3 regions of the Streptomyces sp. NPDC058665 genome follow, and region 1 is predicted to be linked to each of the others. Evidence: riboswitches for the same ligand, from Rfam matches in the RefSeq annotation. Region 1 holds a riboswitch; each other region holds the start of a gene.
What was found. A riboswitch is a leader RNA that binds a small molecule or an ion and turns the genes downstream of it on or off. The one in region 1 is predicted to bind S-adenosylmethionine.
Positions count from the first base shown of each region.

Region 2: it holds a riboswitch for S-adenosylmethionine, as region 1 does, so the genes downstream of both, ACFWV8_RS32580 (aminotransferase class V-fold PLP-dependent enzyme) here and thrC (threonine synthase) in region 1, are expected to answer to the same signal.
Region 3: it holds a riboswitch for S-adenosylmethionine, as region 1 does, so the genes downstream of both, ACFWV8_RS24150 (amino acid ABC transporter permease) here and thrC (threonine synthase) in region 1, are expected to answer to the same signal.

Region 1 covers NZ_JBHXRX010000042.1:23,427-28,912, reverse strand. The annotation lists gene otsB (trehalose-phosphatase) at 1-638, shown strand, start outside; gene ACFWV8_RS25250 (trehalose-6-phosphate synthase) at 685-2,121, opposite strand; gene ACFWV8_RS25245 (hypothetical protein) at 2,181-2,354, opposite strand; gene ACFWV8_RS25240 (glucosyl-3-phosphoglycerate synthase) at 2,403-3,344, opposite strand; SAM riboswitch class I at 3,462-3,589, shown strand; gene thrC (threonine synthase) at 3,605-4,894, shown strand; gene ACFWV8_RS25230 (ubiquitin-like small modifier protein 1) at 4,943-5,218, shown strand.
Region 2 covers NZ_JBHXRX010000071.1:32,764-38,249, forward strand. The annotation lists gene ACFWV8_RS32560 (NYN domain-containing protein) at 86-1,447, opposite strand; gene ACFWV8_RS32565 (hypothetical protein) at 1,484-1,726, opposite strand; gene ACFWV8_RS32570 (rhomboid family intramembrane serine protease) at 1,902-2,612, shown strand; gene ACFWV8_RS32575 (Lrp/AsnC ligand binding domain-containing protein) at 2,609-2,890, shown strand; gene ACFWV8_RS32580 (aminotransferase class V-fold PLP-dependent enzyme) at 2,906-4,276, opposite strand; SAM riboswitch class IV at 4,535-4,652, opposite strand; gene trpD (anthranilate phosphoribosyltransferase) at 4,890-5,486, opposite strand, start outside.
Region 3 covers NZ_JBHXRX010000038.1:45,675-51,160, forward strand. The annotation lists gene ACFWV8_RS24145 (glutathione S-transferase C-terminal domain-containing protein) at 1-671, shown strand, start outside; SAM riboswitch class IV at 737-844, shown strand; gene ACFWV8_RS24150 (amino acid ABC transporter permease) at 1,169-2,149, shown strand; gene ACFWV8_RS24155 (amino acid ABC transporter ATP-binding protein) at 2,146-2,943, shown strand; gene ACFWV8_RS24160 (transporter substrate-binding domain-containing protein) at 3,005-4,033, shown strand; gene ACFWV8_RS24165 (GNAT family N-acetyltransferase) at 4,114-4,848, shown strand; gene ACFWV8_RS24170 (LLM class flavin-dependent oxidoreductase) at 4,993-5,486, shown strand, end outside.

The sequences.
Region 1 (5,486 bases):
CGGTCGCGGTGATCACCGGCCGCCCGGCCGCTGTCGCGGTGCGGTACGGCGGCTTCGCCGGCGTACCGGGCCTGGAACACCTCGTGGTGCTCGGCCACTACGGCGCCGAGCGCTGGGACGCGGTCAGCGGCACCGTGACCGCCCCGCCGCCGCACCCCGGGGTCGCCGCCGCCCGTGACGAACTCCCGCGGCTCCTCGAACAGTTCGCGTCCTGGAGCGGTACGTGGATCGAGGAGAAGGGCCGGGCGGTCGCCGTCCACACCCGCAGGGCCGCCGACCCGCAAGGGGCCTTCGACGCCCTGCGCGGACCCCTCGCCGACCTGGCGGCCCGGCACGGCCTGGTGCTCGAACCGGGCCGTATGGTCCTGGAGTTGCGCCCGCCCGGCGTGGACAAGGGCGTGGCCCTTCAGGAGTACGTCCGCGAGGCCGGCGCCGAGACGGTCGTCTACGGCGGCGACGACCTGGGCGACCTCCCGGCCTTCGCCGCGGTCAACGCCCTGCGCGCGCAGGGCTGTCCGGGTCTGCTGCTGTGCAGCGGTACGGGGGACGTCCCCGAACTCGCCGACCAGGCCGACCTGGTGCTGCCGGGCCCTGGCGCGCTGGTCGGTTTCCTCGCGTCGGTGGCGGCCCGCCTCTGACGGGCGGCGCAAACGCCGCGCCGCTCTGCCCAGCCGCTCTGCCCGCTCAGCCGCTCACCAGCGCGTCAAGCTGGTCCAGGAACCACCGCTGCGGCGGCAGCGCCGTCGCGGCGGCGGCCAGGCGCTTCGTGCGTGCCGTGCGGTCGTCGTCGTCCATCGTCAGGGCCTCGTGCAGCGCCGCCGCCGTGGCCGTCACGTCGTACGGGTTCACCACCAGCGCGTCCTCGCCCAGCTCCTCGTACGCGCCCGCCTCCCGCGACAGCACCAGCGCGCACCCGTTCTCGGAGACGACCGGGATCTCCTTCGCGACCAGGTTCATGCCGTCGCGGATCGGGTTTACCAGCGCCACGTCCGCCAGGCGGTACGCGGCGAGCGAGCGCGCGAAGTCGTCCTTGACGTGCAGTACCACCGGTGTCCAACCGGGCGTCCCGAACTCGGAGTTGATCTCGTCGGCCACTTCCTGGACCCGCGCCGTGTAGTCGCGGTAGACCGCGAGGTCCTGCCGGGACGGATAGGCGAACGCCACGTGCGTGACCCGCTCGCGCCACTCCGGCCGTTCGGTCAGCAGCTGCCGGTACGCGTGCAGGCCCCGCACGATGTTCTTCGACAACTCCGTGCGGTCCACGCGCACGATCGTCCTGCGGGGCGCGTCGGCGGTCCCGCCGATCTGCTCGCGAAGCTCGGCGAGGCGCTCGTCCACGTCGGGCCGGTTCGCGCGCTCGCGCAGGAAGTCCGCGTCCGCGCCCAGACCGTGCACGCCGATCCGTGTCTTGCCCGTACCGCCCAGCAGTTCCGTACAGCACGCGGTGAACGCGTCGGCCCAGCGGTGGGTCAGGAACGCGGCGCGGTCCGCGCCGAGGATGCCGCGCAGCAGCTGGCGCGCGACGTCGTCGGGCAGCAGCCGGAAGTAGTCCACCGGCGCCCACGGCGTGTGCGAGAAGTGCCCGATCCGCAGGTCGGGGCGGAGCGCCCGCAGCATGCCGGGCACCAGGGCCAGGTGGTAGTCCTGGATCAGGACGGCCGCACCGTCGCCCGCCTCGTCGGCCAGGGCCTCCGCGAACGCGCGGTTGTACGCCTCGTACGACGCCCACTGCGCCCGGAACCCGCTGCCGAAGGCCGGCTCCAGCGGTGTCTGGTAGAGCAGGTGGTGGACGAACCAGAGCGTGGAGTTCGCGACGCCGTTGTACGCGTCCGCGTACACATCCGGCGGGATCCCGAGCATCCTGACGCGCTGTCCGCCCGTGTCGGCGGTGTCCAGCCGGCCGCCGGTGCGCCGGACCGCCTCGCGGTCGCCGTCGCCGAGGGCCGCGCAGACCCACACGGCGTTCGTGTCGGGGCCGATGGCCGAGAGCCCGGAGACAAGGCCTCCGCCGCCGCGCCCGGCGGTCAGGGCGCCGTCCTCACCGAGCTTGTACGAGACGGGACCGCGATTGGAAGCGACAAGGACCTGGGCGGGCGGCTCGGGGACCATCTCGGAGACCATGTGGCGAAACCTAGCCCTTCGCGGAAACGCTCAAACGTACGGTTTCAGGTCGGCGTGGATCAGCCACGGCCCCTGCCCCTCCCATGGACTGCCGCCACCGCCACCACCCCCGCGCCGACGAGGGCGAGGGCCATGCCACCCAACAACCAGAGTTGTTCAGAGGTCAGGGCCGAAACGGCCATCGCGCTCATGGCGGTCGTCGCGGGCAACGCGCTCATCACAGTCATCGACATACCGGGCAATATAGGCAAATCGATACTTAGATCATACGAACCCGACGGCTAGGCCGCGCGGCGCGCCGCGTACTCCGCGATCTCCCGCATCGGTGGCCGCTCCTCGGTGTCCACCGCGTACGTACGCGCCTCGAAGCCCCCCTTGCCCCGCTCGAACTGCGTCAGCTCCGGCCGCACCAGATGCCCCCGCGACAGCCGCAGCTGCGCCGTCCGGTAGATCGCCGCCGCCATCCGCCCCAGCGCCTGCCCGTCCTGGTGCCGGTGCCTGCGCGCCCCGACGTCGACCTGGCCGAGCGCGTCGAGCCCCACCGTGTGCAGCGCGTCCACCAGCAGCCCCAGCTCCACCCCGTACCCCACGGGGAACGGCAGCCGCTCCAGCAGCGAGCGCCGTACCGCGTACTCACCGCCCAGCGGCTGCACGAAGCCCGCCAGCAGCGGCCAGTGCAGATTCAGCAGCGGACGCGCCACCAGCTCCGTCACCCGGCCGCCCTGCCCCGGCTCGTCGCCGAGCGGGCGGTCGTACATCGCCTTCACGAACTGCACGTCCGGATCGGTGAGCAGCGGCCCCACCGTCCCCGACACGAACCGCGCCGAGAAATCCCTCAGATCCGCGTCCACGAAACAGACGATGTCGCCGCTCGTCACCAGCAGCGAGCGCCACAGCACCTCGCCCTTGCCGGGCACCGCCGGCAGCCTCGGCAGTATGTCGTCCCGGTGCACCACCCGTGCCCCGGCCGCCGCCGCGAACTCTCCCGTACGGTCGGTCGAGCCCGAGTCGATCACGACCAGTTCGTCGACGAGCGGCGCCGGACCGGCCATCAGTTCACGCCGGATCACCGACACGATCGAGCCGACCGTCGCCTCCTCGTTCAGAGCCGGGAGCACCACGCTGACCCGCGCTCCCTGCTTGGCGCCGGCCAGCCGGTCGACCGGCCGCTCCGCCGCAGGCCAGGACCGCCGGGCCAGCCAGCGCTCCACTTCTCGCAGCACGTGATCTCCATCTCGCGGATCGGACGAAGGTCTCAACCGTCCAGGGGTTCGGTTACAGTCTTGAACAACGCGAATGACCGTCGCATGTCGGGGGTCAGGACGCCGACAATCGAATACCGCTCATCCAGAGGGGCAGAGGGAACGGCCCGTTGAAGCCCCGGCAACCCTCCCGCCGACCGCGAGGTCACGGTGGGGAAGGTGCCAATTCCGTCTCGCGGCGAGATGCGTCGCGAGGAAGATGAGGAAAGGGCCTCGCCTTCATGGCTGTGCAGACCGTCCAGCAGAACACTTCCGGCGCTGTCGACCTCGGACCCGCCGCCGCCCTCTCGTGCCGCGAATGCGGGGAGCGCTTCGAGCTCGGCCCGATCTTCGCCTGTCAGAGCTGTTTCGGCCCCCTCGAAGTAGCCTACGACCTCCCGGTGGGCGACCCCGAAGGCCTGAAGAAGCGAATCGCCGCGGGCCCCGACAACATCTGGCGCTACGCGCCGCTGCTGCCCGTCCCCGCCGACGTCGCGTCGAAGCCGAACATCAACCCCGGCTTCACCAAGCTCGTCAAGGCCGACAACCTCGCCCGTGAGCTGGGTGTCACCGGCGGCCTGTACGTGAAGGACGACTCCGGCAACCCGACGCACTCCTTCAAGGACCGCGTCGTCGCCATCGCCGTCGAGGCCGCCCGCGCCTTCGGCTTCACCACGCTCTCCTGCTCCTCCACCGGCAACCTCGCGGGCGCCGTCGGCGCCGCCGCGGCCCGTGCCGGCCTCCGCTCCTGCGTCTTCATCCCGCACGACCTGGAGCAGGGCAAGGTCGTCATGGCCGCGATCTACGGCGGCGAACTCGTCGGTATCGAGGGCAACTACGACGACGTCAATCGCTTCTGCTCCGAGCTCATCGGGGACCCGCTGGGCGAGGGCTGGGGCTTCGTCAACGTCAACCTCCGCCCGTACTACGGCGAGGGCTCCAAGACCCTCGCGTACGAGATCTGCGAGCAGCTCGGCTGGGAGCTGCCCGACCAGCTCGTCATCCCCGTCGCGTCCGGCTCGCAGCTGACGAAGATCGACAAGGGGCTCAAGGAGCTGATCGCGCTCGGCCTGGTCGAGGAGAAGCCGTACAAGATCTTCGGCGCGCAGGCCGAGGGCTGTTCTCCGGTCTCGGTCGCCTTCAAGGCGGGCCACGATGTCGTACGGCCGCAGAAGCCGAACACCATCGCCAAGTCACTGGCGATCGGCAACCCGGCCGACGGCCCGTACGTCCTGGACATCGCCCGCCGCACGGGCGGCGCCGTCGAGGACGTGAACGACGAGCAGGTCGTGGACGCGATCAAGCTGCTCGCGCGCACCGAGGGGATCTTCGCCGAGACGGCGGGCGGGGTGACCGTGGGTGTGACGCGCAAGCTCATCGAGGCGGGGCTGCTCGACCCGGCGCTCACCACGGTCGTACTGAACACGGGTGACGGGCTCAAGACGCTGGACGCCGTCGCGCCGACGACGGGGCCGACCGCGACGATTCCGCCGAGCCTCGACGCGTTCCGCGCCGCCGGCCTGGCGCGTTGAGCCGTTGAGCCCCTCAAGAAGCCGCTACTCCCCGGAAGGCAGAAACCGATGAGCGTGAACGTCCGTATCCCCACCATCCTCCGTACGTACACCGGCGGAAAGGCCGAGGTTCCGGCCGAGGGCACGACCCTCTCCCAGGTCATCGAGTCCCTGGAGTCGAACCACCCGGGCATCGCCGCCCGTGTCCTGGACGACCAGGGCAAGCTCCGGCGCTTCGTCAACGTGTACGTGAACGACGACGACGTCCGCTTCGAGCAGGGCCTGGAGACCGCCACCCCGGACGGCGCGGGGATCTCGATCATCCCGGCGGTCGCCGGCGGCTGAGCGAGGGGCCGGACAGCGGCACCCGGCCGAACGGCAGCGCCCGGCCGAACGGCACGCACAGTGAACGGCGTTGCCCCCTCCGCGAGAGAAGTGGAGGGGGCAATTCCATGAGGTTGAACGCGATAGAGTCGGGGTAGCCCCGCCGCCGCCGGTGTCGCGACCGTGCCCCGAGCATATGAGTTCGCGACAAGATGCGGTCAAAGTGTGGACGCTGTTTGCGCGGTTCCTTGCGCTTTGCCCGGCCCGACTTGCCCCTGGTAGCCCGGCA
Region 2 (5,486 bases), on a different contig from region 1:
CACATACATCACACTGACAGTGATGAGCAATTGACGCTGTGGTGTGACATGGAGTGACCAAATGCCGCATTGGCCACAGGAGTTACTAGACGCGCGAAAGCCGCTTCAGCAGCAAGGCGGACGCGACGGGCCGCGCGCCGGCCCGCGCCACGCCGTCGGCGACCTCACGGTCGGTGGAGACCACCACCACCGGGCGGCCGGGCGGCTCCGCCCGCACGAGCTGACGGATCAACTCATCAGCCGTCACACCCGGTTTCGAGAACAGAACCCTTACCCCGCGCGGCGGCGCCAGCAGTACGGGAGCGACCAGTTCGGCCCCGTCGAAGACACACGTCATCTCGGCGCCGGACTGCGCCGCGAGCATCGCGAGCCCGCCCAGCAGCCGCAGCCGCTGCTTCTCCAACGGCATCGTCGGATAGCCGGTCTTGGTGACGTTGTAGCCGTCCACGACCAGATGCGCCTGCGGCAGCGCGAGCAACTGGTCCAGCAGCGCCGGGTCCATGTCGGAGAGCGCACGGGCCGCGATGTCCTTGGGAGACATCCGGCCGGGCGCCACGGCGTCGACCAGATCGGCGGGGTGCGAGGCCGCCGGCGGCAGCGCCAGCTCCCGCCGCAGGCCCTGCGCCGACTCCAGGACGGTGTCCAGCAGCAACCGCAGCCGCATGTCCTCCACGGAGCGCCCCTCGCGGGCGGCCCGGCGGCCGGCCTCCACCGCCGCCTCCGCCTCCGCGAGCCGGGCCTTGAGGCGCCGTGTCTCGCTCTCCGCCGCGGACACCTGGACCGCGGCCTCCGCGCGGGCGGCCTCGATCTCGGCGGTCGTACGCCGCAGGGCGGCCTCGCCGCGCTTCACATCGCTCAGGGCGCTGCGGAGCTTACGGTGCGTGGACTCGGCCTCCTTGCGGGCGGTGTCCAGCTCCGTACGCAGCCGCTCGGTCTCGCTCCTCGTCGCGGCGCGGGCCTCGTCCAGCTCCTCACGCAGCCGCTCCAACTCGCGGCGGTTCTCCTCGTCGACGCGCTCGGCGTCGGCGCGCTGGACCTCCTCGCCGGCGGCGGCCACCAGCTTCACCCAGCCGACGGGCCGCAGGACATAGGCGGCCGCCGCCACGTCGACGGGGTCGGCGGCCGGGGGCGGCGAGCCGGATTCCACGGCGGCGGCCAGCTCGGGGTCCGCCTGGCCGAACCGCTCACCGATCCGCTGCCGGAACACCGGGTCGCTCTCCAGGGCGGCGGCCATCGCGTTGCCCGCGAACCGGGCCCGCCTGGTCGGGGTGAAGCGCGCGTACTGGCGCAGCTGGGTGGGCAGTTCGGTGACGGTCAGACCGCCGAAGGCGTCCGAGACCAGCGCCACGACCCGGCGCCGTACGGACTCGGGCAGCGGTCTGTCGAGCGCCTCGGCGTCGCCGTCGGCCGCACCGGCCGGCTCGGCGCCACGTGCTGGCTGCTCCACGATCCGTTCACCCCACTACCCTTTCGGGCGGCTCCCTCAGGAACCGGCGCCCGGCCTGTCAACCAGTTCGATCTGATCCACCGCGTTGCACCAGCGGCAGCGGACGGACTCGATGGTCTCACTGACCACGTCGCGCTCCTCGACCTTCGACGTCCCGGCCAGGTCCAGATGGACGTACTCCACCACCTTGGACGAACGCGTCACGTCGAACCTGGTGAGATTGCCGCACAGCGTGCAGCGCCACCGGGTGGCGTCGGTCGGCAAGGGAACCGTCGTCATCGTGCCGTCCTCATTTCGTCGAGCCCTGATGTCGTGAGTTCGAGCCTGCCGCACCGGTCACCGGTACGGCACCGTTCCATGGATGTACGCGCCCGTAACCCTACGGCCTCCCGCAAGTCCCAGGTCGCGGCGAGGCGGTCTGTGCCTGTCTGTCCTCGTACGGGATGATCCTTGGATGATCAATTGGCGGGCGACCACCGGAGCGCCGGTGATGACCTACGGTCTGATCGGTCTGTGCTCCCTGGCCTTCCTGACCGGCCCGCTGTCGGGGTTCAACCCCGCGTACGGGACGGGTGACACGCTGCTCGCGGCGCAGAGCTCGTACTTCGAACGCTGGGGGGTGATCCCCGACCAGCTGACCGCCGGTGACTCCCACGCTCTGCTCACCCCTCTCACCGCGCTGTTCATCCACGGCAGCTGGCTCCATCTGCTCGGCAATCTGCTCTTCCTCCATGTCTTCGGGGCGATGGCCGAGGAACGGATGGGGAGGGTGCGGTTCACCCTCTTCTATCTCGTCTGCGGCTATCTCGCCCTGCTCGCCTACGCGGCGGTGAACGCCGAGTCCGACCAGACCCTGGTGGGTGCGTCGGGCGCGATCTCCGGCGTGCTGGGTGCCTTTCTCTGTCTCTTTCCCCGCGCACGCGTCACCAGCCTCTTTCCGTTCCTTTTCTTCCTGCCGCTGCGCTTCCCCGCCTGGATCGTCCTGATCTTCTGGTTCGTCCTCCAGTGGCTGGCGGCCCGCGACGCCGAGCCGGGCCCCGGCGTGGCGTATCTGGCGCATCTGGTGGGCTTCGCGCTGGGCTTCGTCGCCGCCTGGGGGCTCTTCCGGCGTACGGCTAGAGTGAAGTCCCGTTCAGCGGCCCCCGAGGGAGAACGTCAACCGTGATCACCGCGATCGTGCTCATCAAGACCAGCGTCGACCGGATCCCCGAGATCGCCGAGTCGATCGCGGCGCTGGAGAGCGTCAGCGAGGTCTTCTCCGTCACCGGCACCTACGACCTGATCGCCATGGTGCGGGTCGCCAAACACGACGACCTGGCGGACGTCATCCCCGGCAGCATCAGCAAGATCCCGGGCGTCGAGGCCACGGACACGCATGTGGCGTTCCGTACGTACTCCCAGCACGACCTGGAAGCGGCCTTCGCGATCGGCCTCGACGCCTGATCCGAGCGGGGTGGGTCAGCCGCGGTCGGGGACGCAACGGCCGTCCTCGGTGCGGTAGTTCCAGCGCGCGCCGTCCCGGACGAGTTCCCTGACGGCGCCGGTGAACCGGGCCACGTGCTCGTCCGGCGTACCGGCCCCGAAGCTGACCCGGATCGCGTTGAGCGACTTCTCGCCGGGACCGGCGTCGGGCGCGCCGCACTCCCCCGGGTCCTCCGCGTCGCCGCCCAGCAGGGTGCGGACGAGCGGGTGGGCGCAGAAGAGCCCGTCGCGTACGCCGATGCCGTACTCCGCCGAGAGCGCGGCGGCGAAGTGGGAACTGTTCCAGCCGTCGACCACGAAGGAGATGACGCCGACGCGGGGCGCGGCGTCGCCGAAGAGCGAGAGCACCCGCACCTCGGGGACCTCGGCGAGTTCCGCGCACACCCGGGCCACCAGTTCCCGCTCGCGCTCGACGAGGCGGTCGAAGCCGGCTTCGGTGAGCGCCTTGCAGGCCGAGGCGATCGCGTACACACCGATGACGTTCGGCGATCCGGCCTCGTGGCGCGCGGGGGTGGTGTGCCACTCGACGTCCACTCCCCCGTCGCCACGGCGCGCGACCTTGCGGCTGGCGCCGCCACCGGCGAGATACGGCTCCGACTCCCGCAGCCAGTCGGCGCGGCCCGCGAGCACACCGGAGCCGAACGGCGCGTACAGCTTGTGCCCGGAGAAGGCGACCCAGTCCACGTCCAGCTCCGCGATGTCCACGGGGTGGTGCGGGGCGAGCTGCGCGGCGTCGAGGACCACGCGCGCGCCGTGGGCGTGGGCGGCGGCGGCCAGTTCCCGTACGGGCCACAGCTCGCCGGTGACGTTGGAGGCTCCGGTGACACACACCAGCGCGGGGCCCTTCGGGTCACACCGGCCCGCCAGCGCCCGCTCCAGCGTGGCGACGGCCTCTTCGGGGGTGCGCGGCGCGTTCAGGTAGCTGACGCGTGCGTCGCGCCAGGGCAGCAGTGACGCGTGGTGCTCGGTCTCGAAGACGAACACCTCGCAGTCGGCGGGCAGCACGGCGGCCAGCAGATTCAGCGAGTCGGTGGTGGACCGGGTGAAGACGACCTGGTCGTCCTCGCGACAGCCGAGGAAGCCGGCGACGGTACGGCGGCTGTTCTCGAAGAGGTCGGTGGAGAGCTGCGAGAGATATCCGGCACCGCGGTGGACGCTGCCGTAGTACGGGGCGTAGGCGGCGACGTCGTCCCAGACCCGCTGGAGCGCGGGGGCGCTGGCGGCGTAGTCGAGCGCGGCGTAGGTGACCTCACCGCCGGTGACGAGGGGGACGGTGACGTCACGTCCGAGGACGGGGAGCGGCTGGTCGGTGCTGGTGCGGTGAGGCGTGTCGGTCTGTGCGGACATGTCGGTATCTCCCGGCGGGACAAGGCGGAAACGGCATCAGGACCCGGCGGACGGGCACGCCGTCGCGACGGCACACGCGGTGCCGTGACGGCGCGGAAGGTCGCGCGGGGTGTGGGGCTCACTGAAGAGGGCCGGCTCCCGTTCCGCCGCGACGCGCGCGGGGAACGGGCCTGAAGCCCTATCGCATTCGCTTGCTCACGAGACTGCTCCCTTGAGGACCAGGACCCCAGGGATGACGACATCCGAACGATGTCCAGGGGTCCGCGCTTGCCGTAGACCTCGCTGGCTACGGCCTGGTCTTCACCCGGGGCACCCCGCCACGGACGGAGGGTTGCCGGACAGCGGGCCGGGGCCGTAGTCGCTGTCACTCATGACCTGGGGTGAGATTACCCCACCACAGCGAGACGGCCCAGAGGGCGTCCGTCATACGGGACACCCGTGCCTCGTCAGGATCGGTTCGACCGGGCCGGCCCCGGGGGCCGGTTCGTCCTCGATCGCGGACGGGCCGCGATGCGGCCGTCCGGCGATCGACGGCAGGCGAGGTCCACGGGCCGACGGCCCGGGACGCCGTCCCGACCGCAGCACCCCGCCGATCCGGGCCGGCGGCAGGCCGTTACGCGTTGCTCGCGGCCACCCAGCGGTCCAGCGCCTGCTTCGCCGCGCCCGAGTCCACCGCGCGTGCCGCCCGCACCATCTTCTCCGCGAGCTGGTCGTTCAGTGGGGTGTCCGCCGGTTCGAGCGCCACCAGCGCCGCCGCCGCGTTCAGCAGGACCGCGTCCCGTACGGGGCCGGTCTCGCCCTCCAGCAGCCGGCGCGCGACGTCGGCGTTGTACGAGGCGTCCGCACCGCGCAGGGCCTCGACCGGGACCAGCTCCAGACCGATGTCCCTGGGGTCGAAGGACTGCTCGGTGACCTGGCCGTCCCGAACCACCCATACGTGTGAGGTGGCGGTCGTGGTCAGCTCGTCCAGACCGTCGTCGCCGCGGAAGACGAGCGAGGAGTTGCCCCGCGCTGCGAGCACCCCGGCCACGATGGGCGCCATCCGGATGTCCGCGACCCCGACCGCCTGGGAGCGGACCCGCGCCGGGTTGGTGAGCGGGCCCAGGATGTTGAACGTGGTCTGCGCGCCGAGTTCCTTGCGGGCCTTAGCCGCGTGCCGCAGCGCCGGGTGGAACTTGGCCGCGAAGCAGAAGGTGATGCCGGCTTCCTC
Region 3 (5,486 bases), on a different contig from region 1:
CGATGACCGGACTGCCCGCCGTGCCCGACTGTCCCGATGGCGGCCACTCGGCCCTGCGCCCGCTCTACGAGGCCAGCGCCCACAGGTACCCCGGCCCCGCCGTCGCTCCGGTGCTCAGCGACGACTGGTCCGGACGGATCGTCAGCACCCACGCCCCGGACATCATGCGCGACCTCGCCCGCCGCTTCGGCGGCGGCGGTCCCTCGCTCTACCCTTGCGGCGCGGAGCCGGAGATCGAGGCCGTGGAGCGGATGTGCGCGCGGGGCATCGAGGAGGCCGCCCAGCACGCCGGTTCGGCCGGTGGGGAGCAGGCGGAGCGCGACACAGCACTCGGGACGCTGCTGGAGACCCTGGACGCGCTGGAGCACCGGCTCGTCGGGCGCACCTACCTGATCCGCGACGAAATCACCGCAGCCGATGTCGAGTTGTGGGTCGCGCTGGTCCAACTCGACACCGTGCACCGCGACCACCTGGACGCCTCCGCCGTCCGGCGCATCGCCGGCCATCAGACCCTGTGGGCCTACGCCCGCCGGCTCGCCGCCCACCCGGCCTTCGGCGGCCACCTCGACCTCGACGGCATCGAACGCCGTCACCACGCGCGCTGCCAGGGCCTGGAGGCCGCCGGAGCGGCGGTCCAGATCCTCGACTGGGCCGCGCACTCGTCCCCTTAGCCGTTCCACCTGGTGGACCGGCGTTGACATTCGTTCGGGCGGATGTCTTAACTACGGCCCAGAATGGTCATGAGCGTCAGCGACAAGCCCTGGCTTGCTGACCGGCAACCCCGCACCGCAGGGGGTGCCCCAGGTGACGACCGGACCGGATGACACTTCGGTAAGCGCCAGGCCCACACAGGGCCGAGACAGTGACGGTGACGCCATGTACGCAGCTCCCAGGACGGCGACACGCCGCCCGCAGGGCTGCGTACAGCCGTACCCGAACATCCTCGTCGCCGATCGCGCCGTCGATCTGCTTCGCGTGAACAGCGCGCTGTGTACCGCACCGGGCCGTGCCCGCTGTCGGGGCTGACCTCTCCCCGCAGCCTCGATCCCCTGACGAACACCGCGCTCGCGGTGTGCCGTCGTCCTCCCTGCCCCTGGTACCTCGCCGTGGCATCCGCCGCCGCACGCCGGCGCGCTGTCCGTGATGTCCGAACCAGCCGGAGCCCACCATGAGTGAACCCCCTGGCGCCACCGTCACCCTCCCCGAGGCGCCGACCGACGACGAACCGTCGAAAGCCTTCACCGCCCAGCGAGTTCTGCCGTTGCGGCGGCCGGGACGCTGGATCGGCACCGCGGTCGTGCTGGTCCTGGTCGCCCAGTTCGTGCACGGGCTGGTCTCCAACCCCTTCTACCAGTGGGACCGCTGGAGCTACTGGTTCTTGCGCCCCACCATCCTCGACGGCCTGCTGATCACCCTCGAAGTCACCGCCTACAGCGCGGTGCTGGGCCTGCTCGGCGGCATCGTGCTCGCCCTGGCCCGGCTCTCGAAGAGCCCGGTGCTGCGCGCGGTCAGCTGGACCTATGTCTGGGCCCTGCGCTCCATCCCGCTCATCGTTGTGCTGATCCTCCTCTACAACTTCAGTGCCCTGTACGAGACGTTGAGCGTCGGCATTCCCTTCGGCCCGGCCTTCTTCTCCTTCGACGAGTCGAGACTCGCCACCGACATGGTCGTCGCCGTCATCGGCCTCAGCCTCAACGAGGCCGCCTACGCGGCCGAGGTCGTCCGCGGCGGCATCCTCTCCGTCGACCAGGGCCAGCACGAGGCGTCCGCGGCGCTCGGCCTGCCGAAGTCCTACCAGTTCCGGAAGATCGTCTTTCCGCAGGCGCTGCGCTCGATCGTCCCGAACTACGTCAACCAGCTCATCGGCCTGATCAAGGCCACCTCGCTGGTCTTCTACGTCTCCCTGCTGGACCTGTTCGGTTCCGCGCAGACCATGGGCTCCACCTACCCCGGCGACATCGTGCCGCTGCTGCTGGTCGTCACCGTCTGGTACCTGATCCTGACCAGCGTCGTCTCCGTCATCCAGTTCTACGTCGAGCGGCACTACGCCCGAGGTGCCACCCGCGGCCTGCCGCCTACGCCGCTGCGGAAGCTCCGCACCGGTCTCACCGACCTGCGCGTCCGCATCCGCCGGGAGGCCGCCGTATGACCGCCAAGACGCTCGACGCCCTGGCGGATGCCGACGCCGCCGCCGTCGAGGTGCACGGTGTGCACAAGTGGTACGGCACCCACCGGGTGCTGGACGGCATCGACCTGACCGTCCGTCCCGGCGAGGTCACCGTCATCCTCGGCCCCTCCGGATCCGGCAAGTCCACCCTGCTGCGGGTCATCAACCACCTGGAGAAGCCCGAGATCGGCTACGTCAGCGTCAACGGCGAGCCGATCGGCGTGAAGCGGCAGGGCAAGTGGCTGAAGGAACTGAGCGAGCGGGCCATCCTCACCCAGCGCGGGCGGATCGGCTTCGTCTTCCAGAACTTCAACCTGTTCCCGCACCTGACCGTCCTCGACAATGTGGCCGCGGCCCCCGTCGCCACCGGCCGGCTGGGCAAGCCCGAGGCGCGGCAACTCGCCCGCCAACTCCTCGGCCGGGTCGGCCTCGCCGACAGGACCGGCGCCTACCCGCGCCAGCTCTCCGGCGGTCAGCAGCAGCGCGTCGCCATCGCCCGAGCCCTCGCCCTGCGCCCCGGCGTCATCCTGTTCGACGAGCCCACATCCGCCCTCGACCCCGAACTGGTCGGCGAAGTCCTCGCCGTCATCAGGGATTTGGCGACCGGTGGCACCACTCTCGTCATCGTCACCCACGAGATCGGCTTCGCCCGCGAGATCGCCGACCGGGTCGTCTTCATCGACGGCGGCAAGATCATCGAGCAGGGTCCGCCCTCCGAGGTCCTCGACAAGCCCCGGCACGAGCGGACCAGGGACTTCCTCAGCAAGGTCCTCTGACCCGCCGCGCCCCCGACCTCCCCCACGCCACCCTCATCACCTCCAGCGACAAGGAATGGCCATGCCTACCCACTTCACCCGACGCGGCCTGATACGCGGCATCACCGCGGCGACCGCCGTCGCCTCCCTGGCCACCGGGCTCGCCGCCTGCGGGGGCGACAGCGACGCGGCCACCTCCACCGACACCGCCGCCAGGACCGGCGAGGTCGTCATCGGCCAGGTCTCCAACGGCGCCGCCCGGCAGACCACCATCAAGGTCTCCGAGGTCACGTCCATCAGCGCCGAACTGCCCGCCGCTGTCAGGAAGAGCGGCAAGCTGGCGATCGGCGTCGGCGCCCTGCCGGCCGGCTTCCCGCCCCTGGCTTACGTGGGCAGCGACCAGAAGACCCTCACCGGTGCGGAACCCGACCTGGGCCGACTGGTCGCCGCGGTCCTCGGTCTCACGCCCGAGGTGAAGAACTCCACGTGGGAGAACCTCTTCGTCGGCATCGACAGCGGCAAGGTCGACGTGGCGTTCACCAACGTCACGGACACCGAGGAGCGGAAAACGAAGTACGAGTTCGCGTCCTACCGGCAGGACAACCTCGCCTTCACCGTACCGAAGAAGAGCACCTGGAACTTCGACGGCGACTACGGGAACCTCGCCGGCAAGACGGTCTCCGTGGGCTCCGGCACGAATCAGGAGAAGATCCTCCTGGAGTGGAAGGCGAAGCTGGCCAAAGAGGGCAAGAAGCTCACCGTCAAGTACTTCCAGGACAGCAACAGCGTCTATCTCGCCCTGTCCAGCGGCAAGATCGACGCCTACTTCGGCCCCAACCCCGGCATCGCGTATCACAACCGCCAGGTTGCCGATACGCCCAACGCCACGCGTACCGCGGGGACTTACTCAGGCGCCGGTGCGAGCCTCCAGGGCCTGATCGCGGCCACGGCGAAGAAGGGCAGCGGCCTCGCCGAGCCGGTCGCCGACGCCATCAACCACCTGATCAAGAACGGTCAGTACGCCGAGTGGCTCAAGGCCTACAACCTCTCCAACGAGGCCGTCGCCACGTCCGAGGTCAACCCGCCCGGACTGCCGCTGGACAACTCCTGACCCGCCATCGGCCGGGGATCCCGTCGTCGCCCCGCGGCGGGATCCCCACCCCATGTCCCCAGCACCGGAGCCGTCACGCGATGTCCGTCGCCAGCCTCGAAGCCACCTCTTCCCACGTCCTCGACAATCCCGCCTGGGCCGCGCTCACCGGCCCGCACGCCCACTTCGCCGAACGCGTCGGGCGTGCGGCCCGCTATCCGGGCGACGTGGCCCCCTTCCACGCCGTCACCGACGAGGACGACCCGCGCGCCTGGGCCGACCTGGCCACGCTCGTCGGGCCCGGCGGCAGCGCCGCGGTGAGCGGCGCGAGCGGACCGCCGAACGGCTGGGAGCGCGTCCAGACAGGCCAGGGTGTCCAGCTCGTGGACGCCGGGCTGCGGGCTGAGCCCGACCCCGAAGCCGTACGGCTCGGCCCCGCCGACGTACCCGAGATCCTCGATCTGGTCGCCCGCACCCAACCGGGCCCCTACCTGCCGCGCACCGTCGAGCTGGGCACCTACCTGGGCATCCGCCACCGCGGCCGACTGATCGCGATGGCCGGTGAACGGCTGCACCCGCCCGGCTGGACCGAGATCAGCGCCGTGTGCACCGACCCGGACCACCGCGGCCGGGGCCTGGCCACGCGCCTGGTCCGTGCCGTCGCGGCCGGCATCAGGGAACGCGGCGAGCAACCCTTCCTGCACGCTGCCGCGACCAACACCGACGCCATCCGGCTGTACGAGTCGCTCGGTTTCACCCTGCGCTGCCACACGGTCTTCTGGCTCGTGCGGAACACCGGAGCCGTCGCCGCGGAAGAAGCGGCATGCCGCTCCTGACCCTCCCCGGTCTTCGGCCGGCGGACCCCATCTCGCCGCCAGGTCCTGTCCGCGAAGATCCACCGGACAGGACCGCGTCGGCCGCCGTTCGCCCCGTTCAAGCGGGTCGCCGTTCTCGTCGGATCTCCTGGAAGGCATTCAGCCGTGTCCCCTTCTCCGCTGCACCTCGCCGTCGCCCTCGAAGGCACCGGCTGGCATCCCGCCTCCTGGCGCGAGCAAGTCGCCCGCCCCCGGGACCTGTTCACCGCCGGGTACTGGGCCGACCTGGTCACCGAGGCCGAGCGCGGGCTGCTCGACTTCGTCACCTTCGAGGACGGGCTCGGCCCGCAGTCCTCGCACTACGGCGAGCTCGACGGCCGCACCGACCAGATACGCGGACGCCTCGACGCCGTACTCACCGCATCCCGCATCGCACCCCTCACCCGGCACATCGGTCTGGTGCCGACCGTCATCGCCACCCACACGGAGCCGTTCCACATCTCCAAGGCGATCGCCACCCTCGACTACGTCAGCGCCGGCCGGGCCGGTCTGCGGGTGCAGATCTCCGCCCGTCCGCACGAGGCCGACCACTTCGGCCGACGCACCTTCCCGCCGCTGAACCTGGAGGAGCTGCGGACCCCTTCCGGCCAGGAGCGGTT